One region of the Pseudomonas sp. B21-056 genome, then DNA from elsewhere that is predicted to be linked to it. Evidence: riboswitches for the same ligand, from Rfam matches in the RefSeq annotation. Region 1 holds a riboswitch; the other holds the start of a gene.
What was found. Region 1 has a riboswitch for cobalamin ahead of cobO (cob(I)yrinic acid a,c-diamide adenosyltransferase). Riboswitches for the same ligand answer to the same signal wherever they lie in the genome.
Positions count from the first base shown of each region.

Region 2: another riboswitch for cobalamin. It lies ahead of LOY67_RS10840 (CbtB-domain containing protein); the one in region 1 lies ahead of cobO (cob(I)yrinic acid a,c-diamide adenosyltransferase).

Region 1 is NZ_CP087203.1:4,778,226-4,793,788, forward strand. Features, by position in the region: gene cobT (nicotinate-nucleotide--dimethylbenzimidazole phosphoribosyltransferase) at 1-174, opposite strand, end outside; gene cobU (bifunctional adenosylcobinamide kinase/adenosylcobinamide-phosphate guanylyltransferase) at 171-692, opposite strand; gene LOY67_RS20675 (cobyric acid synthase) at 824-2,275, opposite strand; gene cobD (threonine-phosphate decarboxylase CobD) at 2,272-3,264, opposite strand; gene cbiB (adenosylcobinamide-phosphate synthase CbiB) at 3,257-4,165, opposite strand; gene bluB (5,6-dimethylbenzimidazole synthase) at 4,162-4,812, opposite strand; gene LOY67_RS20695 (cobyrinate a,c-diamide synthase) at 4,809-6,227, opposite strand; gene cobO (cob(I)yrinic acid a,c-diamide adenosyltransferase) at 6,224-6,850, opposite strand; cobalamin riboswitch at 6,931-7,132, opposite strand; gene LOY67_RS20705 (hypothetical protein) at 7,291-7,875, shown strand; gene LOY67_RS20710 (PQQ-dependent sugar dehydrogenase) at 7,942-9,252, shown strand; gene LOY67_RS20715 (class I SAM-dependent methyltransferase) at 9,430-10,092, opposite strand; gene LOY67_RS20720 (C40 family peptidase) at 10,108-10,641, opposite strand; gene LOY67_RS20725 (C40 family peptidase) at 10,807-11,433, opposite strand; gene hda (DnaA regulatory inactivator Hda) at 11,791-12,495, opposite strand; gene LOY67_RS20735 (AI-2E family transporter) at 12,676-13,749, opposite strand; gene LOY67_RS20740 (DUF2066 domain-containing protein) at 13,782-14,840, opposite strand; gene purM (phosphoribosylformylglycinamidine cyclo-ligase) at 15,205-15,563, shown strand, end outside.
Region 2 is NZ_CP087203.1:2,414,804-2,430,366, forward strand. Features, by position in the region: gene LOY67_RS10800 (nitrite/sulfite reductase) at 1-197, opposite strand, end outside; gene LOY67_RS10805 (DUF2970 domain-containing protein) at 744-962, opposite strand; gene metH (methionine synthase) at 1,048-4,758, opposite strand; gene LOY67_RS10815 (fatty acid cis/trans isomerase) at 4,913-7,204, shown strand; gene nfuA (Fe-S biogenesis protein NfuA) at 7,320-7,904, shown strand; gene cobM (precorrin-4 C(11)-methyltransferase) at 8,075-8,821, opposite strand; gene LOY67_RS10830 (cobalamin biosynthesis protein) at 8,901-9,305, opposite strand; gene LOY67_RS10835 (CbtA family protein) at 9,302-10,009, opposite strand; gene LOY67_RS10840 (CbtB-domain containing protein) at 10,021-10,209, opposite strand; cobalamin riboswitch at 10,315-10,538, opposite strand; cobalamin riboswitch at 10,705-10,919, shown strand; gene cobW (cobalamin biosynthesis protein CobW) at 11,017-12,081, shown strand; gene cobN (cobaltochelatase subunit CobN) at 12,085-15,563, shown strand, end outside.

The sequences.
Region 1 (15,563 bases):
TTGATCCAGGCTCGGCTTGACCTGCCCTTGCAGGCCCGCCAGTTGCACCGCCACCGACTCGAGCCGGCCCAGGGAGCCGGCTGGCTTGGTCAATTGTTGCTGACGGGCCGCGGCCTGTTCCTGGGCCTGGGTATCAAGGGACTTGCACGGGTCCAGCCACCAGCGGTGATTCATAACGCAGTACCTTTGAGGGTCAGGGGCAGGCCGGCAACGGTCAGCACGACACGCTGACAACGCTCGGCCAAGGCTTGATGCAGCCAACCGGCTTCATCGACATAACGGCGAGTCAACTCGCCCAGCGGCACGACACCCATCCCGGTCTCGTTGCTGACAAAAATGATTTCACCGGGCAATGCGGCCACGCAATCCAGCAGGGCCTCACGTTCGGTAGCCAATTGTTGCGCGTCTTCGAGCATCAGCAGATTGGTCAGCCACAGGGTCAGGCAATCCACCAGCAGGCAGTGTCCGAGCGCCGCGTTTTCCCGCAGCACCCGAGCCAGGGCCAACGGCTCTTCCACCAACGCCCATTCGGCCGGACGACGAGTGCGATGCAGGGCGACCCGCTCGTTCATCTCGCCGTCCAGGGGTTGGCTGGTGGCGATGTAGGTCACTGGCAAGCGAGTGTCCGCCGCGAGTTTTTCAGCCAGGCGACTCTTGCCGGAGCGGGCGCCGCCGAGGATCAGTTGGAGCATGGTGTATTTACCTTTCAAATAGGCGGTGTTGCTGCCGGCGCCATCGCGAACAGGCTCGCTCCCACATTGGCCCGGTGTTCACAATCCCCTGTGGGAGCGAGCCTGCTCGCGATAGGGCCGGCCCAGCCACCCTAGATCCCACAGAGTTCACGCAACAACCCGGTATCCAGATGCTTCTCCACCAGATCCGCCAACCGCTCGATATCCCGCTCGCGCAAGCCGTGGTAATCCACCGCTTGCACGTCCGCCAACCCGGCCCAACGCAACAAGGCACTGCAAGCCTGCGCAGACTCGAACAAGCCGTGCAGGTAAGTGCCGAAAATCTGCCCATCAAGGCTTTGGGCACCGTCGCAGCGGCCGTCATCCAATTGCACCGAGGGGTGTTCCAGGGCCGGGCCGACGGTCACGCCGGCATGGATCTCATAGCCACTGACCTCGGCATTTTCCAAGGTCAATCGCCCTCGAACATTGCGCAGTTGCTTCTCCTGCTCCAGGGTCGTCTCGAACGCCAGCAGCCCGAGCCCGGCGCTGGAGCCCGGCGCGCCTTCCAGCCCCAGCGGATCGTGGACCTGCTGGCCGAGCATCTGCAAACCGCCGCAGATCCCCAGCAGCTTGCCGCCGTAGCGCAGATGCCGCTGGATGGCCGCTTCCCAGCCTTGGGCCCGCAGGTGGGCCAGGTCGCTGCGCACGCTTTTCGAACCCGGCAGGATGATCAAGTCGGCCGACGGAATGGCCTGGCCGGGGCCAATGAATTGCAGGTCAACCTGCGGGTGCAGGCGCAGCGGATCGAAATCGGTGTGATTGCTGAGGCGCGGCAGCACCGGCACCACCACCTTGAGCACCTGTTCGGCCTTGTCGGTCTGACGCTGATCGAGACCGTCCTCGGCCTCCAGATGCAGGTCCATCACGTAGGGCAGTACGCCCACCACCGGTTTGCCGGTGCGCGCTTCCAGCCAGTCCAGGCCCGGTTGCAGCAAAGCGAGGTCGCCGCGAAAACGATTGATGATGAAGCCCTTGACCCGCGCCTGTTCGCTGGGCGAAAGCAGTTCCAGGGTGCCCACCAGATGGGCGAAGACCCCGCCGCGATTGATATCGGCGATCAACAGCACCGGGCAGTCCACCGCTTCGGCAAAGCCCATGTTGGCGATGTCACCGGCACGCAGATTGATCTCGGCCGGCGACCCCGCGCCCTCCACCATCACCACCGGATACGCTGCGCTCAAACGCTCGTGGGAGGCCAGCACCGCCTGCATCGCGATGGCCTTGTAATCGTGATAGGCCATGGCATTCATGGTGGTGACCGCCCGGCCATGGATGATGACTTGGGCCCCCGTGTCGCTGTTGGGTTTGAGCAGCACCGGGTTCATGTCGGTGTGCGGCTCGAGGCCGGCGGCCTGGGCCTGCACGGCCTGGGCGCGGCCGATTTCGCCGCCGTCGGTGGTGACGGCGCTGTTGAGGGCCATGTTCTGCGGCTTGAACGGCACCACGTCCACGCCCTGGCGCCTGACCCAGCGGCACAGCGCCGTGACCAGGGTACTTTTACCGGCATCGGACGTGGTGCCCTGTACCATCACTGTGGTCATTGGAAATCCTTGGCGTAGGCCTCGAAAGCCTGTTCGAGGCGCAGGAATTCGGCCTCATCGGCCGGCAACCCGAAGCGCAGGCTGCTGTTGTTCGTGAACAACCGCAGGAGAATGCCGCGATGGGCCATAAAGTCGTGGAGCACCTGGGCGTGCTCGGTGACCAGCCACTGGAACAACCCGCAACCACCCTGAGGCTTGAAGCCGTGACGGGCCAGCGTCAGCGCCAGGCGTTGGCTGGCGGCTTCGCAGCGCTGTTGCTGACGGATGTGAGCAGCGGTGTCGAGCAAACAGACTTGACCAAGGACCCGGGTCGGCCCACTGACGGCCCACGGTCCGACCTGTTCGGCGAGCAGCCTGAGCAAGTGTTGCTCGGCCAGGACAAACCCCAGGCGAACCCCGGCCAGGCCAAAGAACTTGCCGAACGAACGCAGCACGATCAGCCCGACCTGATGGGCATGGGTGGCCAGGCTCAGTTGCGGAGTGACATCCATGAAAGCCTCGTCCACCACCAGCCAGCCACCGCGCTGGGCCAGTCGGGCGTGCCAATCCAGCAAACGTTCAGGACTCAGGCTCAGGCCCGTGGGATTGTTCGGGTTGACCACCACCAGCACATCGAGGCTGTCGAGGAAGAAATCCACTTCCGCTTCCAGCACTTCACGCACGATGTAACCGCTGCGGCGCCAGGCTTCGGCGTGCTCGGCGTAACAGGGCGACAGCACGCCGACCTTGCCGCTGCGACGCAGGCGCGGCAGCAGTTGGATGGCCATTTGCGAACCGGCCACTGGTAGCACATGGCTCGCACCGTAATAAGTGCAGGCCGCCTGCTCCAGCCCGTCATCGGTTTCAGGCAGACGCGCCCAGGCCCGCAATGGAATCGCCGGGACGTCGAACGGCCACGGCGCCAGGCCACTGGACAAGTCGAGCCAATCCGCCTCGGCAATGCCGTATTGCCGGGCTGCTTTACGCAGGCGTCCGCCGTGCTCAAGCATAGAACTCAGCTCCCAGGCAGAGAATCAGCAACCACAACCATACGCCGCGCTGCACCAGTTGCCAGCCGCGATCAATGGAATCGGCACTCGCCGGCACGCCCTCGCCCAGGGGTGGACGCTGATGCAGTTCGCCGTGATACACCGCCGCACCACCCAGCTCGACACCCAGCGCACCGGCACCGGCGGCCATGACAGGCCCGGCATTGGGGCTGTCCCAGGTCGGGCCCTGGCTGCGCCAGCACTGGAGCGCCAGACGGGTTTTTCCCAGCAGCGCGTAGGTCAACGCCACCAGCCGTGCCGGAATGTAGTTGAGCACGTCGTCGATTTTTGCCGCCGCCCAGCCGAAGCGCTCGAAGCGTTCATTGCGGTAACCCCACATCGCGTCGAGGGTATTGCTCAAGCGATACAACACCACGCCGGGCGCCCCCGCCACGGCGAACCAGAACAGCGCGGCGAATACCGCGTCGCTACCGTTTTCCAGCACCGACTCGGTGGCTGCCCGGGCGACGGCGGTTTCGTCCAGCTCACGGGTTTCGCGGCTGACCAGATAGCCGACACGCTGGCGCGCTTCGTCCAGATCGCCGCTGCGCAGCGCCCGGGCCACCGGCTCGACGTGTTCACCAAGGCTGCGCAGGCCGAGGGCGCAGTACAACGCCAGGATGTCCACCAGCCAACCCACCAGCGGCGCCCAGGACAGGGCCGTGGCGAGCAAGGTCAGCGGCACCACCGCAATCACCCACGCGGTCACCCCATGGCTGCGCCAGCCGCGCCCGCCGGAGTTGAAGCGCTGTTCGATGCGATCGGCAAACCGGCCGAACGCCACCAGCGGATGCCAACGCCGGGGCTCGCCCAGCAGTGCATCCAGCGCTACGGCGGCGGCACTGAGCAACGCCACACTCATGGGTTTACTCCCCAATGGTTTTCATAAAGCAGTTCATTGAGTGAACGCGGTTGCGCCCAGCCCTCCAGGGCGAGCATCGGTGCCGGATAAAAGCTTTCTACCGGGCCGAGACAGAGTATCGCCAGGGGCTTGGCCCCCGCAGGCAGGCCCAGCAGATCGGCCAGGGCCTGGGGCTCGAACAGCGACACCCAGCCCATCCCCAGCCCTTCGGCGCGGGAAGCCAGCCACAGGTTCTGGATCGCGCAGGACAGCGAGGCGAGGTCCATTTCCGGCAAGGTCCGCCGGCCGAAGATGTGCCGCTCGCGATCATCCATCAACGCCGCCACCAGCACTTCGGCGCAGTCATTGATGCCTTCGACCTTGAGCTTCATGAATTCATCGCTGCGTTCGCCGAGGGCCTCGGCGGTGCGGATGCGCTCTTGTTCCACCAGTTGCCGGATGTCTGCACGCAATGCGCGGTCGCTGATGCGGATGAACCGCCACGGTTGCATCAGGCCCACGCTGGGCGCCTGGTGGGCGGCCTCCAGCAGGCGACGCAGCAGCTGCGGTTCCAGCGTGCCGCCGATGAAGTGGCGCATGTCGCGGCGTTCGGCGATGGCGCGGTAGATGGCGTCGCGTTCGGCCTTAGGAAATGCGTTGTCAGTCATGGCCGCTTCGCGAGCAGGCTCGCTCCCACATCGGGTTGGTGTTCACAATCGGATGGGTGTTCACCGTTCCCTGTGGGAGCGAGCCTGCTCGCGAAAGCGGTCTCTGGATCTGGCGCAAACAGCGCAGCAATCGCCCGCGGATTCGACGGAAAGTAGAAATGCACATAGGAAGCCGTCATCCGCTCCAGCCGGAACACCGCCTCGGCGCCACGCCCGCCGTTAGGGCTGTGACCACGCGCAATCGGCTCCAGATCAGTGCTGGTCAGCGAATGATGGTAGGTATGTCCGCGCAGATTGCCTTCCGGCAGCTCCACCGATTGCAGCGCCAGGGCAGCCAGGCGTTTCTGCATCTGCGCGTCACCGGCGAGCAAACCGAGCAGCTCGGCGCGATTGCCCTCGACATCGGTCAGCGAGTCCAGCAGATACAACATGCCGCCGCACTCGGCCAGCAACGGCTTGCCGGCGTCGTGATGCGCACGGATCGCCGCCAGCATCGGCGCGTTCTGCGCCAGAGCAAGGTGATGCAGTTCAGGATAACCGCCAGGCAGGTACAGGCTGTCCGCCTCGGGCAGCTCGCGGTCATGGATCGGTGAAAAAAAGCGCAACTGCGCGCCCATGGCCCGCAGCAGATCGAGGCTCGCGCCATAGGTGAAGGCAAACGCCTCGTCCCGGGCCACGGCGATGCGCACACCGTCGAGCCACGGTTGCGCGACAACTACCTCGGGCGCGGCGAACGTCACCGCTGGCGGAAGTGTCACTTCGCACGTGCCGGCCAAGGCCTCGGCGGCGGCGTCGAGACGCAGGTCCAGATCGTTCAGCTCGCTGGCCTGGACCAGCCCGAGGTGACGGCTTGGCAGTTCGATGCCGGTTTCCCGGGACAGTGCGCCGTACCAACGCAGGCCTTCGGTGAGACTGCCTTCAAGCAACTGCGCATGGCGCACGGTGCCGACCCGGTTGGCCAGCACGCCGGCGAACGGCAGGTCCGGCTGGTAGCGCGCCAGCCCCAGGGCCAGGGCGCCGAAGGTCTGGGCCATGGCCGTACCGTCGATCACCGCCAGCACCGGCACGCCGAAATGCCGCGCCAGGTCGGCACTGGACGGCGTGCCGTCGAATAGCCCCATCACCCCTTCGATCAGGATCAGGTCCGCTTCGGCGGCGGCTTCCCACAACAGCCGTCGACTTTCCTGCTCGCCGACCATCCACATGTCCAATTGATAGACCGGCGCGCCGCTGGCACGCTCCAGGATCATCGGGTCGAGGAAATCAGGGCCGCATTTGAATACGCGCACCTCGCGCCCCTGGTTGCGATGCAACCGGGCCAGGGCGGCGGTGACGGTGGTCTTGCCTTGCCCCGACGCCGGGGCGGCAATCAGTACCGCCGGACATTGGCGGTCCGCAAACGAAGCGTCACTCACAGTTCGACGCCTTTCTGCGCCTTGATGCCGGCCTGGAAGGCGTGCTTGATCATGCCCATTTCGGTGACGGTGTCCGCCAGCTCGATCATTTCCGGCTTGGCGCCACGACCGGTCACCACGACGTGCTGCATCGGTGGGCGAGCCTGCAGGTCGCTCAGGACCTGATCGAGGTCGAGGTAGCCGTGCTTGAGGGCAATGTTCAATTCATCGAGCATCACCAGGCCGATGGACGGATCGCTCAGCAACTGGCGCGACACGGCCCACGCGGCTTCGGCGGCAGCGATATCGCGCTGGCGATCCTGGGTTTCCCAGGTAAAGCCTTCGCCCATGACATGAAAACGCACCTGCTCCGGGAAGCGCCGGAAGAACAACTCTTCACCGGTGCTGTTGCGGCCCTTGATGAACTGCACCACGCCACAGTGCATCCCATGCCCCATGGCCCGGGCCAGCATGCCGAACGCCGAACTGCTCTTGCCCTTGCCGTTGCCGGTCAGTACCAGCAGCAAGCCACATTCGTTCGGGGAATTGGCGATGCGCTCGTCGATCACGGCTTTCTTGCGCAGCATGCGCGCCAGGTGACGCTCGTCGCGGTCGGACGCATCGGTGTTGGGGGAACCGGACATGGGGAAGCCTCCGTTGGGAACTGGATAACGGCGGGCGGGCACAGGAAAAGACGGCAACAAGCCTGGCATCGCCCACCGTGATGCCGTTGGATGAATCAGGCCGGTCTCCGGGCTCATGAGTGGCGTGACGCCGGGCTGCGCGCCTTCCCGTGTCGATGACACAGTGACTTGATGGCAGCCTTGACTCATTTACCGTTGCGGGGGCAGCGCCGGGTTCTCACCGGTTTCCCTGTTTCACTCTGTCGACCAGGGTCACAGAGCACCTGAAACAAGTCGCGAAGGTTAGAGGGTTGGGGGTGGAGCGTCAATTAAAGCCGCCGTGGGCTCAGCGTCGATCATGGGTCCGAAGCAATAAAATGACGCCAATCTTGTGCCACGTCATGGCAAGTGATATCAAATAGGCATTACGACCCGATATCACAAAAACAAGAGGGCAAAACATGCAAGGCATGATCATCAGCAATCCGAAGCTGGAATTCCTGCGCCCGGTGCTGGAGCGCTGGTTTGACTGTATCGATCGTTACAACGCCGTGCGCGGCGATAACGATACGCCTTACTGGTTCGATGAAAAGGCCAACCTCGGCCTGCTCTCGGCTGCCGCCTGGATGGCCGAGATGGTCACGCTGCAGGACACCGCGACCCGCAAACAGAATGAAGAAGGCGAACGCAACGTCAGTGCCGACCTGTTCATTGCCGGCGCCGATGATCGCGCCTTCATCCAGGCCACCCAACGCTGGCCGAAGGTCAAGAGCCTGAACCTGACCCAGCCCCTGCAGGAGATCACCAGCGATGCCAAGCGCATCAGCTATGCCACTGACCTGAAGCTGGGCTGCCTGTTCGTCTCCCCACAGAAAGCCCAGCAAAGCGCTACCCCTGAAGAACTCCAGGACATGATCGATGACCTGCAAAAGGAAAACACCTGCGCCGTGGCCTGGTACTTCCCTTACAACTATCGCAAGTTGCGTAACGAGGCCGGTCATTATCACCCGGGCATCGCCGTGTTGTTCAAGCAGGCCCACGGCTGACCGGTTGAACCATCGCCGATCTATGCTTCTCTATGAATAACCACATGCATTCATAGGGAAGCCAGCATGCTCAAGCCACCGCACCTTCTGATCGTCGCCCTCGCCGCAGGGCTTGTCGCTTGTGGCGAGTCTTCCACACTGCAAGTCTCCGACGGCACCGGCCCAGCGCCGAAACTGCCCGAGCCGAACAAGACCCTGATCCCCACCGTCAACATCGCCGAGGCTGTCGGCTGGCCCCAGGGCGCCAAGCCCACCGCGGCCGAAGGCCTGCAAGTGGTGGCATTCGCCGAAGGACTGGACCATCCGCGCTGGCTCTATGTGCTCCCCAATGGCGACGTACTGGTGGCGGAAACCAACGCGCCGCCCAAACCGGACGATGCCAAGGGCATCCGTGGCTGGGTGATGAAGAAGGTCATGGGCCGCGCCGGTGCTGGCGTCCCCAGCCCCAACCGCATCACGTTGTTGCGTGACGCCAATCACGATGGCATCGCCGAAACCCGCACGGTCTTCCTGGAGAACCTCAACTCGCCGTTCGGCATGACGCTGGTGGGCAATGACTTGTACGTGGCCGACACCGACCGGCTGATCCGCTTCCCCTACAAGGACGGTGACACGCAAATCAAGGCGCAGCCGACCAAGGTCGTCGACCTGCCGGGCGGCACCCTCAACCACCACTGGACCAAAAACGTGATCGCCAGCCGTGACGGCAGCAAGCTGTACGTCACCACCGGCTCGAACAGCAACGTCGCGGAAAATGGCATGGAGGCCGAGGAAGGCCGCGCGGCAATCTGGGAAGTCGACCGCGCCACCGGCAATCACCGCATCTTCGCTTCGGGCTTGCGCAATCCCAACGGCCTGGCCTGGGAACCGCGCAGCGGTGCATTGTGGACCGCGGTGAACGAGCGGGATGAGATCGGCAGCGACCTGGTGCCGGACTACATCACCTCGGTCAAGGATGGCGCCTTCTATGGCTGGCCCTACAGTTATTACGGGCAGAACGTTGATGTGCGGGTCGAGCCACAGAATCCTGCGCTGGTGGCCAAGGCCATTGCCCCGGACTATGCGGTTGGTCCTCACACGGCATCATTGGGCCTGACTTTTGCCGAGGGCAGTCGTTTGCCTGCGCCGTTCACCGAGGGCGCATTCGTCGGCCAGCACGGCTCCTGGAACCGCAAGCCCCACAGTGGCTACAAGGTGATTTTCGTACCGTTCAGCGGCGGCAAACCGGCGGGCAAACCCGTGGATGTATTGACCGGGTTCCTGAATGCAGACGAAAAAGCCCAGGGCCGGCCGGTGGGTGTGGTGATCGACAAGCAGGGCGGGTTGCTGGTGGCCGATGATGTGGGTAATAGGATATGGCGGGTGTCGGGTAAATAAATCCGCCCTTGCGAACATCCTGTGGCGAGGGGATTTATCCCCGCTGGGCTGCACAGCAGCCCCAAAGCAGCCAACTCAACCTGCTGACACACCGGATTGCTTGGTTTTAGGGCTGCTTCGCAGCCCAGCGGGGATAAATCCCCTCGCCACAAATGTCATTCCAACCAGGAACTGCGCTTAAAGCTTGCGACACAAGGTCAATCCATCCCCCAGCGGCAGCAGCGACAAATCCACTCGCGGATCATCCTTCAAGGCCAGGTTCAGGGCCTGGATGGCGCGGGTGTCCTCGCTCTGGGGCTGGGCTTCCAGCACCCGTCCATCCCACAGCGTATTATCGAACATCACCAGCCCACCTGTGCGCAGCAACCGCAGCGCGTATTCGAGGTAAGCCGGGTAGTTGGCCTTGTCGGCATCGATGAAGATCAGATCGAAGGTGCCGCCCTGGCCTTGGCGCTCAAGGTTGTCGAGGGTTTCCAGAGCCGGCGCCAGGCGCAGCTCGACCCGCTCGGCCAATCCGGCTTCGCGCCAATAACGCAGTGCCACGGCGTTGTAGTCACCGGGAATATCGCAGCAGATCAACGAACCGTCCGGCGGCAACGCCGAGGCCATGCACAACGCGCTGTAGCCCGTGAACGTACCGACCTCCAGCAAGCGCCGGGCGCCAGTGAGCTTCACCAGCAATGAGAGAAACTGACCCTGCTCGGGCGCTATCTGCCAGCGCGCCATGGGCAGCGCCTGGGTCTCGTCCCGCAGACGTCGCTGCAAGGGCGTCTCCCGCAGGGAAACGTCCAGCAGATACTGGTAGAGAGCATCATCGAGGTTGAGGGTACGAGTGGTCATGACAACCTCCGCGAATCAGGGATAGCGCGCGAGGTGTTCCGGTTGCAACACCCGCTTGGCACTCAGATAGGCTTTCTGCCAATAGGCCTTGGACAAGCTGTCGAGCTTGACCGTACCGCCAGTGGCCGGCGCGTGAACGAAGCGGCCCTCACCGACATAGATCCCGGCATGGCTGACCTGGGAGCCGCCGTTGGTGGCGAAGAAGATCAGGTCGCCGCTTTGCAGCGCATCCTTGCCGACATCCGGCGCACGCATGCCGATCATCTCGCGGGTCGAGCGCGGCAGGGAAATGCCGGCGGCATCGCGGTACACATAACCGATCAGGCCGCTGCAATCAAAACCCGAATCCGGCGTATTGCCACCCCAACGGTAGGGTGTCCCGACCAGGCCCAACGCCCGGAAGAGCACGTCTTCGGCGGCCGGGGCCAAGGGTTGCGAGGGTGCAAATACCACGGGGGCCCGAACGGGTGCGGGCGGTGGCGCATGGCTTGCGCAGGCACTGAGCAGTGCGGCAAGGCAAATGAGAGCAAGGCGGGCCGACGTCGACATATGCAGAACAATCCTGATCTGGATGCGGCTTTTCTGCCGTGGACATGAAAACAAATCCGCCTGCGGAGTACGCAGGCGGATTGCCATCAATCAATGATCAAAGATTCTAGCGGCTATGGGGCAAACTTCAAGTAAGACTTTAAGTTTGCCTTACAAACTGTGCGCTTACTTGCGAGCGGTGACCACGGTCGGTGCCATGGCGAGGGCGCGCTTGGCTTCGATGAAGGTCTTGTTCCAGTAGGTGTCGCCCAGGCTGTCGATCCGCACGCCACCGCTGCGACGGCTGCTGGAATGAATGAACTGGTTGTCGCCCAGGTAGATACCAGCGTGACTGACCCGACCACGACGCCCGCTGGTGCTGAAGAACAGCAGGTCACCGGGCTCCAGCTGGTTGCGGGCCACCAGCGGCGCGTTCACGTTGATCATTTCACGTGTGGAGCGCGGCAGGTTCATGCCGGCCTCCTCACGGAACAGGTAGCCGATGAAACCGCTGCAATCGAAGCCGGCTTCAGAAGTACCGCCGAAACGGTAGCGGGTACCGATCAGGGACATGCCACGCTCCAGAATGCTGTCGGCCAGCACTGGCAGCTGATAAGGCTTGTTGCCGGCGAAGGCTGCCAGTTCTTTGTCGTCTGCCATTTCTTCCTGGAATGCCATGGAAGAAGACTGGGCGGTAACGGAGGTCTTGACCTGTGGTTGTTGCGCTTGCTGCGACACTGGAGAGTGGGCAGCGCAACCGAACAGCAGGGTAACGAGTGCGAGAGGCACGAGGGGTGCGAAGCGATTGAGCATGGGCACGACCGTGGCTGTAGTTATAAAGATGGACGAGACTATGCCTTCTATCGACTTCATTTGCAAATTCAATCGATACAAATGTGACTTCTCGGTTTTCCGTCTACATCTAAGCGCTTAAGCCCATTTTGAAAGTCACGTGGCCTGCTACCCAGCAGGACCGCGATTTTGCCATGCCTTAGAGGCTGCTGGTTACAAAGCTGTACACACCCTTGTGGCGAGGGGATTTATCCCCGCTGGGCTGCGCAGCAGTCCCGAAACAGTCAACTCGATCTGTCTGACACACCGAGGTGTCAGGAATAGGGCTGCTTCGCAGCCCAGCGGGGATAAATCCCCTCGCCACAGGGGTCGCTGTGTTTACCAGCCCAGGGTTTCTTTCAAGAACGGAATAGTCAGCTTGCGCTGGGCCTGAAGCGAGGCCTGGTCGAGGCGTTCGAGCAATTCGAACAATGCGCTCATGCTGCGGGTGCCGCGGGTGAGGATGAAGTGCCCGACCTCATCGGTCAGGTGCAGGCCACGCCGGGAAGCGCGCAACTGCAAGGCACGGAGCTTGTCTTCATCGGAAAGCGGGCGCATCTGGAAGATCAGCGCCAGGGTGAGGCGGGACTTGAGATCCGCCAGCTTCACCGGCAGCTCCCGTGGCGACGTCGACGCGGCGATCAGCAAGCGCCGACCGCTGTCGCGCAACCGATTGAACAGATGAAACAGCGCCTCCTCCCAATCGGCCTTGCCGGCCACGGCCTGGAGGTCGTCCAGGCAGACCAGTTCGTACTGTTCGAGGTTATCGAGGATCTCGACCCCGCGATCCAGCAACTCAGCCAACGGCAGATACACCGCAGGTTCGCCCAGTTGCTCGAACCGCAGGCAAGCCGCCTGCAACAGATGCGTACGCCCTACCCCGTCCTTGCCCCACAGATAGATCAGGCTTTCGGTCCAGCCGGCGTCGGCTTCGCAAAGCCGCTCGACATAGCCGAGTGCAGCGGCATTGGCGCCTGGGTAGTAGTTGATAAAGGTGGCGTCGTCACGCAGACGCACACCTAGGGGCAGCTGAATCGGTTTCATGCTGGCTGGACAGCTCCAAAGGAACCGTGAGTGGCCTCTGTGTAAAGTTCGCAAAGTCTATACCCGTGGCGCGGACCGCACAATGCGCCGGACCACGAGCAAAATCAAAGGTTTGCAGCGCCAGGACAGCGGGACGAGCGTTTCCCTGACACCCGGACAAGCATCAGGCTACCGGCCGCCCTACAGTTCCGGGTCTTCGACGCCGCTGTAGATGTCCGAGTCCTTGTACAAGTCATGCACATGACGCACCAGCACCATGATCACCGCCGCCACCGGCAGCGCCAGCAGGATCCCGGTGAAGCCGAACAACTCGCCGCCAGCCAGGATCGCGAAGATCACCGCCACCGGATGCAGGCCGATGCGATCACCCACCAGCAACGGCGTCAACACCATGCCCTCCAGGGCCTGGCCGACCATGAACACCGCCACGATGCCGACCATGGGGTAGAGGTCGCCGCCAAACTGGAACAGCCCGGCGATCAACGCCGCGCCAATACCGATCACGAAGCCCATGTACGGAACGATGGCGGCCAACCCGGCGATCATACCGATCAAGAGCCCCAGCTCCAGCCCCACCAGCATCAACCCCGCCGCATAGATGAAGCCCAGCGCCACCATCACCAGTAACTGCCCGCGCACAAACGCACCCAACACTTCATGACACTCACCAGCGAGGGTCATGATGCGTTCTTCACGGTGACGGGGCAGCAGGCTGCGGATCTTCGCCATCATCAGGTCCCAGTCCCGCAGCAGGTAGAAACTCACGACCGGAATCAGCACCAGGTTCGCCAGCCAACCAATCAGCGCCAACCCCGAGGCGGTGGCCTGGCTCAGGACCACGCCGACAATGTCGGTGGTCTGGCCCATATGCGCGCTGATGGCCGCCTTGACCTTGTCGAACTTCCAGAAACCGTCCGCCAGTCCCAGTTTCGATTGCACCCACGGCACCGCCGTGTGCTGCAGCCAGTCGAGCATCTGCGGCGCCAGTTCATACAGGCGCAGCAACTGCTTGGCGAGCATCGGTATCAACACCAGCAACAGGGCGCTGACAATCAAGGTGAACAGCGCAAATACCGATATCACGCCCCAGGTTCTCGACAGGCCGAGCTTTTCCAGGCGATCCACCACCGGGTCAAACAGATAGGCCAACAGCAGTGCAACCAGGAACGGCGTCAGAATCGGATGCAGCAGATAGATAAACGCGAACAGCAGGACGACCCCGCCCAACCAGAACCAACGCCGCGTATCGCCCATGAACCACTCCCTGCTATATAAAGAAAGAAAATCTACCAGCGGAACCGCAGGCTGGCCGTCGGCGCGGGCGGCGGTGTTGCTGCCGGGGCCGTTCCATCGGCAGCCGGTGGAGCCGCAGGCACCGGAGCCATCGCCTCACCGGCGGGAATTTCCTGCAACTTCGCCAGGGCCAGTTGCGCCTTCAGTTGCTCCGCGCTGCCGTTGACCCGATAGATGATCCGGTCACCCTCGACCCGCTGCACCTGCCCGGCGAACGGTTCGAGCAAGCGCCCAAGGGCGGCATAGCGCTCAAGATTCATGCCCTGCACTTCCAGCAACTGCTCGGTGGCCACACCCGGCTTGGCCACGAAGCGCGGCGCCAGCCGCTGACTCACCGCCAGCATCACCGCATCGGCCAGCGCAGCCTGATCGGCGCCCTGGGCGGTGCCCTGCTCGCGCTGATCGCCCAGCCACAGGCGCCAGGTCCCGTGCCACTGACCGCCCTCTTCCTTGGCGTGGACCGCCAGCAAGGCATCCGCCGCGTATCGCTCCGATGCATCGCGTAGCGGCGCCGGATCAGTGCCTTCCAGGTTCGGCGCGGTGGCAACGATCTGCTCGCTCAAGTCCGCCAGCGGCAAGTGCAGCGCCAGGCCCCGGTGCTGGGCGGCACGGCGCAACGGCGTGGCACTGGCCTGGCCATCGCCCACCAGGCTGGAGCCTTCAGCCGAGTCGTTGAGCCACCAGCCCAGGATCGATGGCCGGTTCACGCCCCACAGCGACAGCCCTGCCGAACGCAATGCCCGATCGGTGCTCGCCGGGTCGAAGTCGACCTTGAGGCTTTCCGGGGGACCGGCATCGTAGCCATACTGAAGAATGATCTGCTGCGGGTCCTTGCGGATCGCCGCCAGCCCCGGGTTCTGCGCGGCCTTGGCGTCGCCGGTCAGGCGCAGCACCAGCGTATCCAGCGCACGCAGGGTCGCCTGGTTGCGCTCATCCGGCGTCTGGCTGCTCACCGGCTCGAGTACTTGGTAAAGGCCATTGAGGGTTTCGGCATGGCTCGCCAGGCTGATCAGCGACAAGCAGCCCACGGACAAGAATTTGAACAGACGCATGGAAGATTCCCGGACATAAACGGCTGGAACACGCCGCGTGAAGAAGACTGAGCATGGCTGTGACCACAGCACCTGGCAAAACATTCACACACCCGATGGAAGTTTCGCACCGCGTAACCATAGCCGGCTACCGCTACACCTTATACAGGGGCACCGCGCAGCACCAACAGCAGAAATATCGGTTTTTTCCTCGGATATGTCCCTGCCCGTCGGCGCGAGGATGGCCGCTGCCCCACAAGCCTGATAAAATCGCGCGCCTTCGCAGACCGGCAATGGCCGGGCACCCGGAATAATTCGTACAACGGTTATTCAATGGCCCAGGCTGTCGGTCGTTACCCAGAAATCCCCCCTAAAGGCCTGGATCATGAGCAAGCAACCCTCCCTGAGCTACAAGGACGCCGGTGTAGACATCGACGCCGGTGAAGCATTGGTCGAACGCATCAAGAGCGTCGCCAAGCGCACTGCGCGCCCGGAAGTCATGGGCGGCCTGGGCGGTTTCGGCGCCCTCTGCGAGATCCCGGCCGGCTACAAGCAACCGGTGCTGGTCTCGGGCACCGACGGCGTCGGCACCAAGCTGCGCCTGGCGCTGAACCTGAACAAGCACGACAGCATCGGCATCGACCTGGTGGCCATGTGCGTGAACGACCTGGTGGTCTGCGGCGCCGAGCCGCTGTTCTTCCTCGACTACTACGCCACCGGCAAGCTGAACGTCGACACCGCGGC
Region 2 (15,563 bases), 2.4 Mb from region 1:
CGCGCGGTCAGTTGGCCGTAAGGCACCGCCACTCGCAGCATCGGGGCGAAACGCTGGATATACAGGCCGTTCTGCAAGCGCAGAGGGCGGAATTCTTCTTCGCTCAGCTCGCCTGCCAGATAGCGTCGGGTCTGATCACGGAACTGCTTGACGCGGTCCTCGATGATCCGCTGATCGTACTCGTCATATACGTACATATAAGTCTCGGTCTCAGGCTTGGGCCGATCAGAAACAGCTGCGTATTGGCTCGCTGGAATCGGGTTCTGCCTCGGCAATTCTGCGCGCACGGCCGCGCACTCCTAGAGGAGCCGGTGCAAGATACCTGTTTTGAGTTATGCGCAAAAGTGATGTTTGAGTATATGTAAAGAACCAAATGACCTAATGGGATCTATCGGCCCGGAACCCACATTTGTCGTATGGGCAATCATCGTCTTAACTGTGGTCGAGTCTTTATGCAATCACCTAAAAAACCGACAAGAGGCGATGCAATGAGCAATCCGACCAAAGCAAGGAAAAGCGACAGTACCGTTGATGCCTGGGCCATTCTGTTCCTGATAATCCTGGTGGTAGGCACGGCGGTGTTCTGGGTCAGTCATCAGTAATCGGTTGTCCAATGCAATAACCCTGTGGGAGCGAGCCTGCTCGCGATAGCGGTCTGTCAGTCACTGCAATATTGACTGAATCACCGCTATCGCGAGCAGGCTCGCTCCCACAGGGGTTGTGATGTGCAGGGAAAGAGAGTCTTACAACCCCGCCAGATGCACCACCAGCTTGACGATGCCGAACAGCGTCAGGGCGAAGATCGCCGTGAAGGCGATGCCCAATATCACGAAGTGACTCGGTTTGCCGTGGGTGAAGTCACGGGCGCGGTTCTTGCCGCTCTGCACGCCGAAGGCGGCGGCCAGTACGCTGTGCATCATCTGCAACAGGGTGGGCGGCTTGTTGTCGACTGGATCGTCCATAAATCCCTCGTCTGCCATGGGTTTGGCACAAGCATAGACAACCCTGGAAAAAGATCGCGGCCGCTGCCGGCCGCGATCCTGTGGATCAGCTGTCGTAACCCAGGTTCGGCGCCAGCCAGCGCTCGGTCACGCTCAGCTCCTGGCCCTTGCGGCCGGTGTAGCTCTGGACCTGGTCCTTGTCGATCTTGCCCACGGCGAAGTACTGCGCCTGGGGATGGGCGAAATACCAGCCGCTGACCGCCGCCGCCGGGAACATGGCGTAATGCTCGGTGAGGAACACGCCGCTGCGGCCGGCCTTCAGTTCGCTGGCCTCGGGGTCGAGCAGGCGGAACAGGGTGGCTTTCTCGGTGTGGTCCGGGCAGGCCGGGTAGCCGGGGGCAGGGCGGATGCCGGTGTATTGCTCCTTGATCAGCGCCTCGTTGTCCAGGCTTTCGTCCTTGGCATAACCCCAATGTTCCTTGCGCACCTGCTGGTGCAGCCACTCGGCGCAGGCCTCGGCCAGGCGGTCGGCCAGGGCCTTGACCATGATCGAGTTGTAGTCGTCGCCGGCTTCCTGGTAGGCCTTCGCCACCTCTTCGGCGCCGATGCCGGCGGTGGTGATGAAACCGCCCACGTAGTCGGTCACGCCGCTGTCCTTGGGCGCGACGAAGTCGGCCAGGGAGAAGTTCGGCTTGCCGTCGGTCTTGATGATCTGCTGGCGCAGGTGATGCAGGCGGGCCATTGGCTTGCCGTCATCGCCGTAGACCTCCAGATCGTCGTCATGCACCTGGTTGGCCGGCCAGAAACCGAACACCGCGCGGGCGCTGATGAGTTTCTCGTCGATCAGTTTGCGCAGCATGGCTCGGGCATCTTCGTACAACGCGGTGGCGGCTTCGCCGACCACTTCGTCGGTGAGAATGCGCGGGAACTTGCCGGCCAGGTCCCAGGAAATGAAGAACGGCGTCCAATCGATGTATTCGGCCAGGACGTTCAGGTCGATGTTGTCCAGCACCTTGGCGCCGGTGAAGGTCGGCTTGACCGGCTGGTAGCTGCTCCAGTCGAACTGAGGCTTCTTGGCGATGGCGGCGGGGTAGCTCAGGCGTTCGGTACGGGCGCTGCGGTTGGCGGTACGTTCGCGTACTTCGGTGTAGTCCTGGCGGGTTTTCTCGACGAATGCCGGTTTCAGCTCCTTGGACAGCAACTGGGTCGCCACCCCGACGGCGCGGGAGGCGTCGGTGACGTAGATCACCGCGTCGTTGCTGTACTTGGGCTCGATCTTCACTGCTGTGTGGGCCTTGGACGTCGTCGCGCCACCGATCATCAGCGGCAGATGGAAGTCCTGGCGCTGCATCTCGCGGGCCACATGGACCATCTCGTCCAGGGACGGGGTGATCAGGCCGGACAGGCCGATGATGTCGCACTTCTCGTCCTTGGCCACCTGCAGGATTTTCTCCGCCGGCACCATCACGCCCAGGTCGACGATGTCATAACCGTTGCAACCCAGCACCACGCCGACAATGTTCTTGCCGATGTCATGGACGTCGCCCTTGACCGTGGCCATCAGGATCTTGCCCTTGGCCTCCGGCTTGTCGCCTTTTTCCGCCTCGATGAACGGAATCAGGTGGGCCACGGCCTGTTTCATCACGCGCGCCGATTTGACCACCTGGGGCAGGAACATCTTGCCGGCACCGAACAGGTCGCCGACGATGTTCATGCCGGCCATCAACGGGCCTTCGATGACCTCGATCGGGCGGGCGAACGACAGGCGCGACTCCTCGGTGTCTTCGACGATGTGGGTGGTGATGCCCTTGACCAGTGCATGCTCCAGGCGCTTGTTGACGTCCCAGTTGCGCCATTCCTCGGTTTCCGCTTCCTTGGTGCTGCCGTCGCCCTTGTACTTGTCGGCGATGGCGAGCAGGGCGTCGGTGCCTTCCGGGGTACGGTTGAGGATCACGTCTTCCACGGCGTCGCGCAGTTCCACCGGGATCTGGTCGTAGATCTCCAACTGGCCGGCGTTGACGATACCCATGGTCAGACCCGCGCGGATCGCATACAGCAGGAACACCGAGTGGATCGCCTCGCGCACCGGGTTGTTGCCGCGGAACGAGAAGGACACGTTGGACACGCCGCCGGAGGTCAGCGCGTAGGGCAGTTCGTCGCGGATGTAGGCGCAGGCGTTGATGAAGTCCACGGCATAGTTGTTGTGCTCTTCGATGCCGGTGGCGACGGCGAAGATGTTCGGGTCGAAGATGATGTCTTCTGGCGGGAAGCCCACTTCGTTGACCAGGATGTCGTAGGAGCGCTTGCAGATTTCCTTCTTGCGCGCCTCGGTATCGGCCTGGCCGGCTTCGTCGAACGCCATCACCACCACGGCGGCACCGTAGCGCTTGCACAGCTTGGCGTGATGGATGAACTGCTCGACGCCTTCCTTCATGCTGATGGAGTTGACGATGCCCTTGCCCTGGATGCACTTGAGGCCGGCTTCGATCACTTCCCATTTCGACGAGTCGATCATGATCGGCACGCGGGAGATGTCCGGTTCGCCGGCGATCAGATTGAGGAAGGTCACCATGGCCTTCTTCGAATCGAGCATACCCTCGTCCATGTTGATGTCGATCACCTGGGCGCCGGCCTCGACCTGTTGCAGGGCCACTTCCAGGGCTTCGGTGTAGTTGTCTTCGCGGATCAGCCGGGCGAACTTGGCGGAACCGGTGATGTTGGTCCGCTCGCCGACGTTGACGAACAGCGAGCTGCGATCGATGGTGAACGGTTCCAGGCCCGACAGGCGGCAAGCCCGGGGAATCTCCGGAATCGGTCGTGGTGCGTAGCCGGCCACGGCTTTGGCGATGGCTTCGATGTGCGCCGGGGTAGTGCCGCAGCAGCCGCCGACGATATTAAGGAAGCCGCTCTGGGCGAATTCTTCGATGACCTTGGCGGTTTCCGCCGGCAGTTCGTCGTACTCACCGAACTCGTTGGGCAGGCCGGCGTTCGGGTGCGCCGAGACGTGGGTGCTGGCCTTGTTCGACAGCTCTTCCAGGTACGGCCGCAACTCGCGGGCGCCGAGGGCGCAGTTCAGGCCCACGGAAATGGGCTTGGCGTGGGCCACGGAGTTCCAGAAGGCCTCGGTGGTCTGCCCGGAGAGGGTGCGGCCGGAGGCGTCGGTGATGGTGCCGGAAATCATGATCGGCAGTTCGACGCCGAGCTCTTCATACACGCCTTGCACGGCGAAGATCGCCGCCTTGGCGTTCAGGGTATCGAAGATGGTTTCGATCAGGATCAGGTCGGCGCCGCCTTCGATGAGGCCCTTGGTGGCCTCTGTGTAGTTCTCCACCAGTTCGTCGAAGGTCACGTTGCGGTAGCCGGGGTTGTTCACGTCCGGCGACAGCGAGCAGGTGCGGCTGGTCGGGCCGAGCACGCCGGCGACAAAGCGCGGCTTGTCCGGGGTTTCGAGGGTCTTGGCGTCGGCCACCTTGCGGGCCAGGCGCGCACCTTCCAGGTTCAGCTCATAGGCCAGGCCCTGCATGCCATAGTCGGCCTGGGACACCTGGGTGGCGTTGAAGGTGTTGGTTTCGAGGATGTCCGCGCCGGCATCCAGGTAGGCCTTTTCGATGGAGCCGATCACGTCGGGGCGCGTCAGCACCAGCAAATCGTTGTTGCCCTTGACGTCGCTCGGCCAGTCGGCGAAACGCTTGCCGCGGTAGTCCTGTTCTTCCAGCTTGTAGCTCTGGATCATCGTGCCCATGCCGCCGTCGAGGATCAGGATGCGTTCCTTGAGGGCTTGCTGGAGAAGATAGAGGCGAGCGCTGCGATCAGACATAGGACTACCTGGAAAAAAAGACCATTACGAAGCCAGGAATCATAGCAAACCTGTGCCGGATTTGATCGCGGGCGACTTTTGCATGAATATCGCTCATGTTTGCAAGCCGGTGCTGGCCCGGTAGAATCGCCGTATACATCTTAGGGACCGAGACATGCCGTACCGCGTCTTATTCGGCAGTCTGTTGCTGCTGTTGTCTTTTGCCGCAGCCGCCAAGGATCCCGCGCCAGCGCTGTCCTACACCCGCGACATCCAGCCGATCTTTACGGAGAAGTGCGTGGCCTGCCACGCCTGCTACGACTCTGCCTGCCAATTGAACCTGGGCAGCGGCGAAGGCGCGGCTCGGGGTGCGAGCAAGCTGTCGGTGTATGACGGCGAGCGACGCCAGGCCGCGGCCCCGACCCGTTTGTTCTATGACGCTTCCGGCCCGAAGGCCTGGCAGCGCAAGGGCTTTTATTCGGTGCTCGATGCCCAGGGCAGCCAGGCGGCGTTGATGGCGCAGATGCTGGCGCTGGGCCGCGGCGCACCGCTGCAGCCCAACGCCAAACTGCCGGAAGACATTGTCCTGGGCCTGGAGCGGGAAAACAGTTGCGCGATGCCGGGGCAATTCGACGGGTACGCCGCCGCGCACCCCAAGGAGGGCATGCCCCTGGCGGTCACCGGCCTGACCGACCAGCAATACCAGACCTTGCAGCGCTGGCTGGCCGCCGGCGCCCCCATCGACCAGCAGGCCCTGGCCCCGAGTGCCGCCGAAGCCTTGCAGGTGCTGCAATGGGAAAACCTGCTCAACGCCCCCGGCGCCCGGGAAAGCCTGGTCGCCCGCTGGTTGTTCGAGCACTGGTTCCTGGCGCACATCTATTTCAAGGATGGCGAGCCGGGGCATTTTTTCCAGTGGGTACGCTCGCGCACGCCCAGCGGCCAGCCAATCGATGTGATCAATACCCGCCGTCCGAACGACGACCCCGGCACCCGCATCTATTACCGGCTCTGGCCGGTGCAAGGGGTGATCGTGCACAAGACCCACATCACCTACGGGCTGAGTGCGGCCAAGATGGCGCGGGTCAAGAGCCTGTTCTACAAGGGCAACTGGCAAGTCACGGCGTTGCCCGGCTACGGGCCGGAGCGCCGGTCGAACCCGTTCTCTACCTTCGAAGCGATCCCGGCCCAGGCCCGCTATCAGTTCATGCTCGATAACGCCGAATATTTCGTGCGCACCTTTATCCGCGGCCCGGTGTGCCGGGGGCAGATCGCCACGGATGTGATCCGCGACAACTTCTGGGCGCTGTTCCAGGCGCCCGAGCACGACTTGTACATCACCGATCCGAATTATCGCGGCCAGGCCACGCCATTGCTGGCAATGCCGGGGCAGAACGACGATGTGGGCAGCGTCCTCAGCCTATGGCTCAACTATCGGGACAAGCGCAACGAATATGAAGCCTTGCGCCGGGACAACTATGCCGAGCTGCCGGCGCCGAGCTGGTCGACGCTGTGGGCCGGTAACGACAACGCCTTGCTGAGTATTTTCCGGCACTTCGACAGCGCCTCGGTCACCAAGGGTCTGATCGGTGAAGTACCGCAGACCATGTGGCTGTTCGACTTCCCGTTGCTGGAACGCACTTATTATCAGTTGGCGGTGAACTTTGATGTGTTCGGCAACGTGTCCCACCAGGCCCAGACCCGACTGTACTTCGACCTGATTCGCAACGGTGCGGAACAGAATTTCCTGCGTCTGATGCCGGCCGATTCCCGGGAAGGCTACCTCGACGACTGGTACCAGTCCGGCGGCAAAGTCAAGATGTGGCTGGATTACGAGAGCATCGACAATGACAAGCCGACTGCCCTCAAGCTTGACGAACGCGACCCCAAGGGCGATTTCACCCAGCAATTGCTGGTCCGCTATGGCGAGTTGAACGCGCGGCCCGATCCGATCAACCGTTGCGACGGTGCCTATTGCTCGCGCCCGAACATCGATCCGGCCCTGCAGAACGCCGAGCAAGCCCTCAGTCGCCTGGTGTCGCGCCCGGCGGCGGGGCTTCGGGTGATCGACCAATTGCCGGAAGCGACGATGCTGCGCATTGAAACCGCCGGCGGTGATCGTGAAATCTACAGCCTGCTGCGCAACCGTGCCCACAGCAACGTGGCGTTTTTGCTGGGCGAGGAGCGGCGCTACCAGCCTGGGTTGGACACCTTGACGGTGTACCCGGGTGTGCTCAGCAGCTACCCGAACTTCATCTTCAACATTCCTGCCGGACAAGTCCCGGCGTTCGTCGATGCCATGGAAAAAGCCCAGGATGAGCAGGCGTTCGAGCGGATTGTCGAGCGTTGGGGGATTCGTCGCAGTCATCCGCAGTTCTGGCACTACTTCCATGACCTGAGCCGTTACATCGAGGAAACCGAGCCCTTGGAGGCCGGCGTACTGGACATGAACCGCTACCAGAACCTCTGATCGGCAGGCCCGGCGGCGAACCCCGTGCCGTCGGCTGCTTTCCTGACAAAAATACTGGGACTTTGTCCGGCGCCCTGATTGGCGTAAACTGCCGGCAAGCCTGCGAGGAGTTTCCATGACCGCCATTACCATTACCGATGCCGCCCACGATTACCTGGCCGACCTGCTGTCCAAGCAGAACACCCCGGGTATCGGGATCCGCATCTTCATCACCCAGCCCGGTACCCAGTACGCAGAGACGTGCATTGCCTACTGCAAGCCCGGGGAAGAAAAACCCGAAGACACCGCGTTGGGGCTCAAGAGCTTCACCGCCTACATCGACTCGTTCAGCGAAGCGTTCCTGGACGATGCGGTGGTCGACTACGCCACCGACCGCATGGGCGGCCAACTGACCATCAAGGCGCCGAATGCGAAAGTGCCGATGGTCAACGCCGACAGCCCGATCAACGAGCGCATCAACTATTACCTGCAAACCGAAATCAACCCGGGGCTGGCCAGCCACGGCGGCCAGGTGTCGCTGATCGACGTGGTGGAAGACGGCATCGCCGTGCTCCAGTTCGGCGGCGGCTGCCAGGGCTGCGGCCAGGCTGACGTGACCCTGAAGGAAGGCATCGAGCGCACCCTGCTCGAGCGCATCCCTGAACTCAAGGGCGTGCGCGACGTGACCGACCACACGCAGAAAGAAAACGCTTACTACTGACAGGCGATTGTGGCGAGGGGATTTAGCGAAACGTCGCACCGCCCCGCTGGGCTGCGTAGCAGCCCCAATCCTGACTTTGTGGTATGTCAGGTCGTATGATGAGGGCCGCTACGCGCCCCAGCGGGGATAAATCCCCTCGCCACAGGTTCTGTGTTGATCCGGCTGGCGAATCAGGGCCTGTAAAGGTGGGCATGCCCGGCGCGGTAGAGCGATGATTCGCTGAACACGTCGTTGCCCAGCACCCGTCCCACCAGAATCAGCGCCGTGCGGCGAAAGCCCTTGGCCTGGACCTTTTCGGCAATGTCCGCCAGCGTCCCCACCACCCAATCCTGATCCGGCCACGTCGCCCGGTGAATCACGGCAATCGGGCAATCCGCGCCGTAGTGGGGCAGCAGCTCACCGACGATCTTTTCCAGATGATTGACCCCCAGGTGAATCGCCATGGTCGCTCCGTGCTGCGCCAGGCTGCCCAGTTCTTCTCCGGCAGGCATCGCGGTCTTGTCCGCGTAGCGGGTGAGAATCACGCTCTGGGACACGTCCGGCAAGGTCAGTTCGGCGCCCAGCAGGGCGGCGCAGGCGGAAGTCGCGGTGACCCCGGGAATGATCTCGAAGGGGATGTCCAGTTCCCGCAGGCAACGAATCTGCTCGCCGATGGCGCCGTACAGGCTCGGGTCGCCGGAATGCACCCGGGCCACGTCCTGGCCGTTGCGATGGGCTGTCTCCATCAGCTCGATGATTTGTTCCAGGTGCAGCTCGGCGCTGTTTATCACCTGTTCGGCGCAGTGGCCCTCGAGCACGGCTGCGGGTACCAGGGAGCCGGCATAGATGATCACCGCGCAACTGCGCACCAGCCGCTGGCCTTTGACAGTGATCAATTCCGGATCGCCGGGGCCGGCGCCAATGAAGTAGACGGTCATGACCGGTTCCTGAAAAAAGGTGGGGGAGCGATGCCTGAATGAAGATCGCTCATGATCCATGGGGCGCGATTATCGGGTTTTACGACGCGACCGCCAATGCCAGTGTGGCCTGGGTGCATTTCTGGCGGGGAATTCGCAGGGTGGCGGCTGTCTGCCCCAGTTGCTCGGCGAGGGCCAGTGCCGCGCTTTCGGCGACGCCGTAGCAACCCGTGCGCTCGAAAGCGATCTGCGAGCGGTGAGTGAGCCTCTCCTGATAACCGGCCAACTGGGTGCCACTGAAGAAGGTCAGCGGCAGCGCCAGTTCTCTCGCCAGCTCCAGCAGCCCCGGTTCGTCGCGCTTGAGATCGATACTGGCCAGGGCGTCTACCGCCTGAAGCGGTATTCCATGGGCCAGTAGCGTCTCATCCAACAATGTTCGCAACACGCTGGCCGGGCAACCGCGTTGGCAGCCCAGGCCGACCACCAGCACCTGCCCGCTGCTCATGCCTCGTGGCGGGCTTGACCGTCACGGCGAAACAGCCAGGCGCTGATCAGGCCCAAGGCCAGCCAGAACGCGACGTTGGTCAGTTGCGAGGCGATCTTGAACTGGCTTTCAAGGGCTTCGGGCGCCAGCATCGAGTGGACCTCCGGCTGCGGTGCACCGATGACGTGGGGCACCAGCAAGGTCGCCACGCCCAGCAGCTTGAGCAGCCAATGCCTGCCGAACGCGATCAGGGCGATGCCCACGGCCGTGGACGCTGCGGTACCGATCCACCACATCTGCCGTTGGGCCAGGTCGGCCGCTGCGGTGCCAGGCAGTTCCGGCGGAAGGCCGAGGGTCGGCGCCAGGACGAAGGTGGCGTAACCGGCCAGGCCCCAGAGCAGGCCCTGGGACGTGTGGGTCGGTGCGCGCAAGGTGTACAGGCCCGCCAGCATCAGGGCGAACCCCACCGCGACCACCAGGTTGCCACCGGTGGTGGACAGCACACGCTGCCAGCCATCTTCGGGCTCCCAGGCTTCGGCATCATGGGTATGGGCGACGCCGTCGGCGTGTTGATGGACCTCGAGAGGGGCTTCGGCGGTCGGGGCTTTTTCATAGGTTTCGGCCTGCAGGATCAGCGGCGAAACCCAAAGGCTTTGCAGGAGGGTCAGCAGCAGGGCGGCCAGCAGACCCGTGAACCCGGCGGTTTGCGCGATACGCTTGATCATGTCGGCAGGTCTCAATGGCACGGGAAGGCGGCGCTGTGGCGGGTGTCGTGGGCTGCGTTGTGCACCGCCTCGATGTGGGAGAAACCGGCGAAATAGACCAGGCCGGCACCGAGGACCGAGGCGAGGATCGCCGCGCTCAGGCGCTGGCTCAGGGTCGTGGTGCTGCTGGCGGTGCGGGCGGTGGTGCTGATGGTCGACATGGCGCTTCCCTCTGTTCTTGTCTTGGCCAGTGGGTAAATCGAGCGCAATGAAACCTCGGGCCAAAGCCCGTCAGGATCCGAACAGCGCCCGCCCACCGCGGGTTTGTTGATGATTGAGTCATGGGCCGGTCTCCGGGCTCACGAGGGGCAGGGCCTTGGCCTTGCCTGCAAGCGTCACCTTCCCATGCCATCGGGCACAGTGGTTCAGACGCTTCGCTCGCTTACCGTTGCGGGGGCAGCACCGGACTGACGTGGCCTTGAAGTAAAGCACACGATTCACCGGTTTCCCGTTTCACCCTGTGAAGGGCACCCATTACTAGGCGCACAGGAGAGCATGGCTGGGGGTGGGGCGTCAATGAAACCGAGTCGGGGCCATCGCGAGCAGGCTCGCTCTCACAGGGGAATGCATTTCAAATGTGGGAGCGAGCCTGCTCGCGATGGGGCCCGCTCATGCACCACCGAACCCGCAGACATTGACCCGCCCGCACACCCTGCGTAGCCTTGCGCCTTCGAGGTTCTTCGGTTTGCGCCGAAGCTAAGACGGGAACGCGGTCCAAGCCGCGGCTGCCCCCGCAACTGTGAACGGTGACGTTCCTGCCAGGCCACTGTGCACGCAGCACGGGAAGGCGCAGGAATTGCCAGGGCTTTTTTGAAAAGCCGAGACCGGCCCGCCGTCAGCCAGGAGACCTGCCTCGAGACAGATTCTCACTACAACCGGGCGGGGTGATCCGGTGGCGAAATCTTCCGCGCACGCCTGTGCCAGCGGTTGTCGTCCCGTTTGCCCGCCATTTTGCCAAAGGGCATCCGATGAAAACACTGGCCAAACTCCCCGTCACCATCGTCACCGGTTTCCTCGGCTCGGGTAAGACCACCTTACTGCGGCACATGCTCGACAACGCCCAGGGCCGGCGTATCGCAGTGATCGTCAACGAGTTCGGTGAGCTGGGCATTGACGGCGAGATCCTCAAGCAGTGCTCCATCGGTTGCACCGAAGAAGAGGCTAACGGCCGCGTCTACGAACTGGCCAACGGCTGCCTGTGCTGCACGGTGCAGGAAGAGTTCTTCCCGGTGATGCGCGAGCTGGTGGCCCGGCGCGGCGACCTCGACCACATCCTCATCGAAACCTCCGGCCTGGCCTTGCCCAAGCCGCTGGTCCAGGCCTTTCAGTGGCCGGAAATCCGCAGCGCCTGCACCGTCGATGCGGTGATCACCGTGGTCGACAGCCCGGCCGTGGCCGCCGGCACCTTCGCCGCGTTCCCCGACCAGGTCGACGCCCAGCGTAAGCTCGACCCGAACCTGGACCACGAATCCCCGCTGCACGAGTTGTTTGCCGATCAACTGGCGAGCGCCGACCTGGTAATCCTCAACAAGGCCGACCTGATCAGCCCCGAAGACCTGGCGAAAGTCCGCCTCGAAGTGGCCGAAGAACTGCCACCGGCGGTCAAGGTCATCGAAGCCAGCAGCGGCCGCCTGCCGTTGGAAGTGCTGATCGGCCTGGGCGCCGGCTCCGAAGAACACATCGACAGCCGTCACAGCCATCACGACCACCACCATGACGGCGATGACGACGACCACGATCATGACGCCTTCGACTCCATCTCCATCGAACTGCCCCAGGCCGACGAAAGCCTGTTGCTGGACGCGCTGACCCAACTGGTGGTCCAGCACGGCGTGTTGCGGGTCAAGGGTTTCGCGGCGATCCCGAACAAGCCGATGCGCCTGTTGATCCAGGGCGTCGGCACGCGTTTCGACAAGCATTTCGACCGCCAATGGGGCGCCGATGAAGCGCGGGTCACGCGTCTGGTATTGATCGGCCAGGCGCTGGACGCGGCGCTGCTTGAAGCGCAGTTGCGCGCCGCCCTCAGCGTCTAAGCCATGCACCTGCTCAGGACTCAGCCCGGCGGCTTCGTCTCGGACGACAACATTGCCGACCTGGGGCAAACCCCCGCCGAGCTGGTGATCCTGTGCAGCGGCGACTCCAGCCTGGCGCTGCTGGCCGAAGCGGCGCGGCAGTTGCCGGACGACTACCCGCAATTTCGCCTCGCCAACCCGATGCAGGTGCAGAACCACGCCTCGGTGGACCTTTACGTCGAGGACGTGCTGCGTCACGCCAAGGTCATCCTGTTGTCGCTGCACGGCGGCATCGGCTACTGGCGCTACGGCATCGAGCGCTTGATGGAGCTGGCCGGACGCGGGGTGAAGCTGATCCTGGTGCCGGGGGACGACCGTCCGGACCCGGAACTCAGCGACCTGAGCAACGTGCCCGCCGCCGATCGCGACCGGCTCTGGCAGTTTCTGCGCCAGGGCGGGTTGGGCAATGCCCTGGACCTGTTTCACAACCTTGGCAGCCAATGGTTCGGTCGCGACTACACCTGGGCTGAACCGCAGGCCCTGCCGCGTACGGCGATCTACCACCCGCAGAAAACCAGCGCCAGCCTCGACGACTGGCGAGCTGACTGGCAGGCCGATCAACCCGTGGCGGCGGTGCTGTTCTACCGTTCCCACCTGCAAGCGGCGAACACGGCGTTCATCGACGTGTTCTGCCAGCGGCTGCAAGTGGCGGGGCTGAATCCGTTACCGATTGCCGTGGCGAGCCTCAAGGAGCCTGGCTGTCTGACGCAGGTCGAAGACTGGCTGGACGAGGTGAAGGCGGGGGTGATCCTCAACACCACCGGATTTGCCCAATCGAGCCCGGAAGCGCCGCATGTGCGGCCGTTTCGGCGCAACATCCCAGTGATCCAGGCGATCTGCGCCCAGGACAACGAACCCGGCTGGCGCGCCAGCGAACAGGGCCTGGGGCCGCGGGACCTGGCAATGCACATCGCCTTGCCGGAACTGGACGGGCGGATCATCAGCCGCCCCATCAGCTTCAAGGACATGGCCTGGCGCAGCGAGCGCAGCCAGAGCGATGTGGTCTGCTACCGCGCGGTGCCCGAGCGCATGGATTTCGTCGCGCAACTGGCCCGTCGCTGGACTGAACTGGCGCGCCTGCCCAATGGGCAGAAGCGCGTGGCGCTGATCCTCGCCAACTACCCGACCCGGGACGGACGCATCGGCAACGGCGTCGGCCTGGACACCCCGGCGGCGGCGTTGAATATGCTGCGCGCCATGCGGGACGAAGGCTATCCGCTGCCCGCCGAACTGCCTGCCAGTGGCACCGCGCTGATCCAGCAACTGCTGGGTGGTGTCAGCAACGACCTGGACAGCCTCGACCTGCGCCCGTGTCATCAAAGCCTGGCCCTCGATGCCTACCAGGCCATGTTCGACGCACTGCCCGAGGCCAATCGCCAGGCGGTGCTGGAGCGTTGGGGCTCGCCCGAGGCGGACCCGATGTTCCGCGCCGGTCGCCTGATGATCGCCGGCCTGCGCCTGGGCCTGACGTTCGTCGGCATCCAGCCGGCCCGGGGTTATCAGGTCGACCCGAGTGCGGTCTACCACGACCCGGACCTGGTGCCGCCCCATGGCTACCTGGCGTTCTATTTCTGGTTGCGCCACACCTACGGTGCCCATGGGGTGATTCACGTTGGCAAGCACGGCAACCTCGAGTGGCTGCCGGGCAAAGGCGTCGGGTTGTCGGAAAGCTGCTGGCCGGACGCGCTGTTGGGTCCTTTGCCGAATATCTATCCGTTCATCGTCAACGACCCGGGCGAGGGCGCCCAGGCCAAACGGCGCACTCAGGCCGTGATCATCGATCACCTGATGCCACCGCTGACCCGCGCCGAAACCTACGGACCGCTGCGTAACCTCGAGCTGCTGGCCGACGAGTATTACGAAGCTCAACTACTCGACCCGCGCCGCGCCCGGGAGCTGCAGCGGGACATCCTCAACCTGGTGCGCGAAACCCACATCGACCGCGAGCTGCAATTGGACGCCGACGCCGACGCGGCGATCTGGCTGCCGCGCCTGGACACCTACCTGTGCGATCTGAAGGAGTCGCAGATCCGCGACGGCCTGCACATTTTTGGCGAGTCGCCCAGCGGGCGGCTGCGCATCGACACCTTGCTGGCGTTGCTGCGCATTCCCCGGGGCGATGGCAAGGGCGCGCAGTCGAGTCTGCTGCGGGCGCTGTCGAAGGCGTTCGGGCTGGGTTTCGATCCGCTGGATTGCGCCTTGGCCGACCCGTGGGCAGGCGCCTGTCCCGCGGCGTTGCGGCAGGTCAGCGATGAGCCCTGGCGCACCGCCGGCGATACCCGCGAGCGCCTGGAGCTGTTTGCCGCAAGCTTGATCGAGCAGGCCCTGGAAGGCGGGGTCGAGCAATTGCAGGCGCCGGGTTGGCAGGACGTGAGCGGCATCATCGAGAGCCTGCGGTCCGTTGTGGCCCCGCGCCTGGACGCCTGCGGCCCGGCGGAAATGCGCGGCCTGCTCGATGCCTTGAGCGGACGCTTCGTGCCGGCGGGCCCCAGCGGTGCGCCGAGTCGCGGGCGCCTGGACGTGTTGCCCACCGGACGCAATTTCTTCTCGGTGGACGTGCGCAACCTGCCCACCACCACGGCGTGGCGCATCGGTTTCCAGTCGGCGAACCTGATTCTCGAACGGCACCTGCAGGATCAAGGCGATCACCTGCGCCAGCTCGGTCTGTCGGTGTGGGGCACCGCCACCATGCGCACCGGCGGCGACGACATCGCCCAAGCCATGGCACTGATGGGCGTGCGCCCGGTATGGGCCACGGGCAGCCAGCGGGTGGATGATTTCGAGATCCTGCCGCTGAGCCTGCTGGATCGGCCCCGGGTCGATGTGACACTGCGGGTATCGGGGTTCTTCCGGGACGCTTTTGCCAACCTGATCCGGCTGTTCGATGCGGCGGTACAGGCCGTAGCCGCGCTCGATGAGCCCGAGGACATGAACCCCCTGGCGGCCAAAGTACGGAATGAGCGGGAGGCCCTGTTGGCTTCGGGCCTCGAGGCGGACACCGCCGCCCGACAGGCCGGCTGGCGAATCTTCGGCGCCAAGCCCGGAGCTTATGGCGCGGGCGTGCAGGGTGCCATCGACGGTCGCCTGTGGCAGAGCCGCGAAGACCTGGCCGAGGTGTACCTGAACTGGGGCGGCTATGCCTACGGCGGCGGCGATGAAGGCACCGCCGCGCGGGATCAGTTTTCCCGGCGCTTGAGCCAGGTGCAGGCGGTGTTGCAGAACCAGGACAACCGCGAGCACGACCTGCTCGATTCCAACGATTACTACCAGTTCCAGGGCGGCATGCTGGCGGCGGTGGAAACTCTCGGTGGAAGTGCCGCGGCCAGTTACCACGGCGATCACAGCCAGCCGGACCTGCCCCGGATCCGCACCCTCAAGGAAGAACTCAACCGCGTCATCCGTTCCCGGGCGGCGAATCCGAAGTGGATCGACGGGGTCAAGCG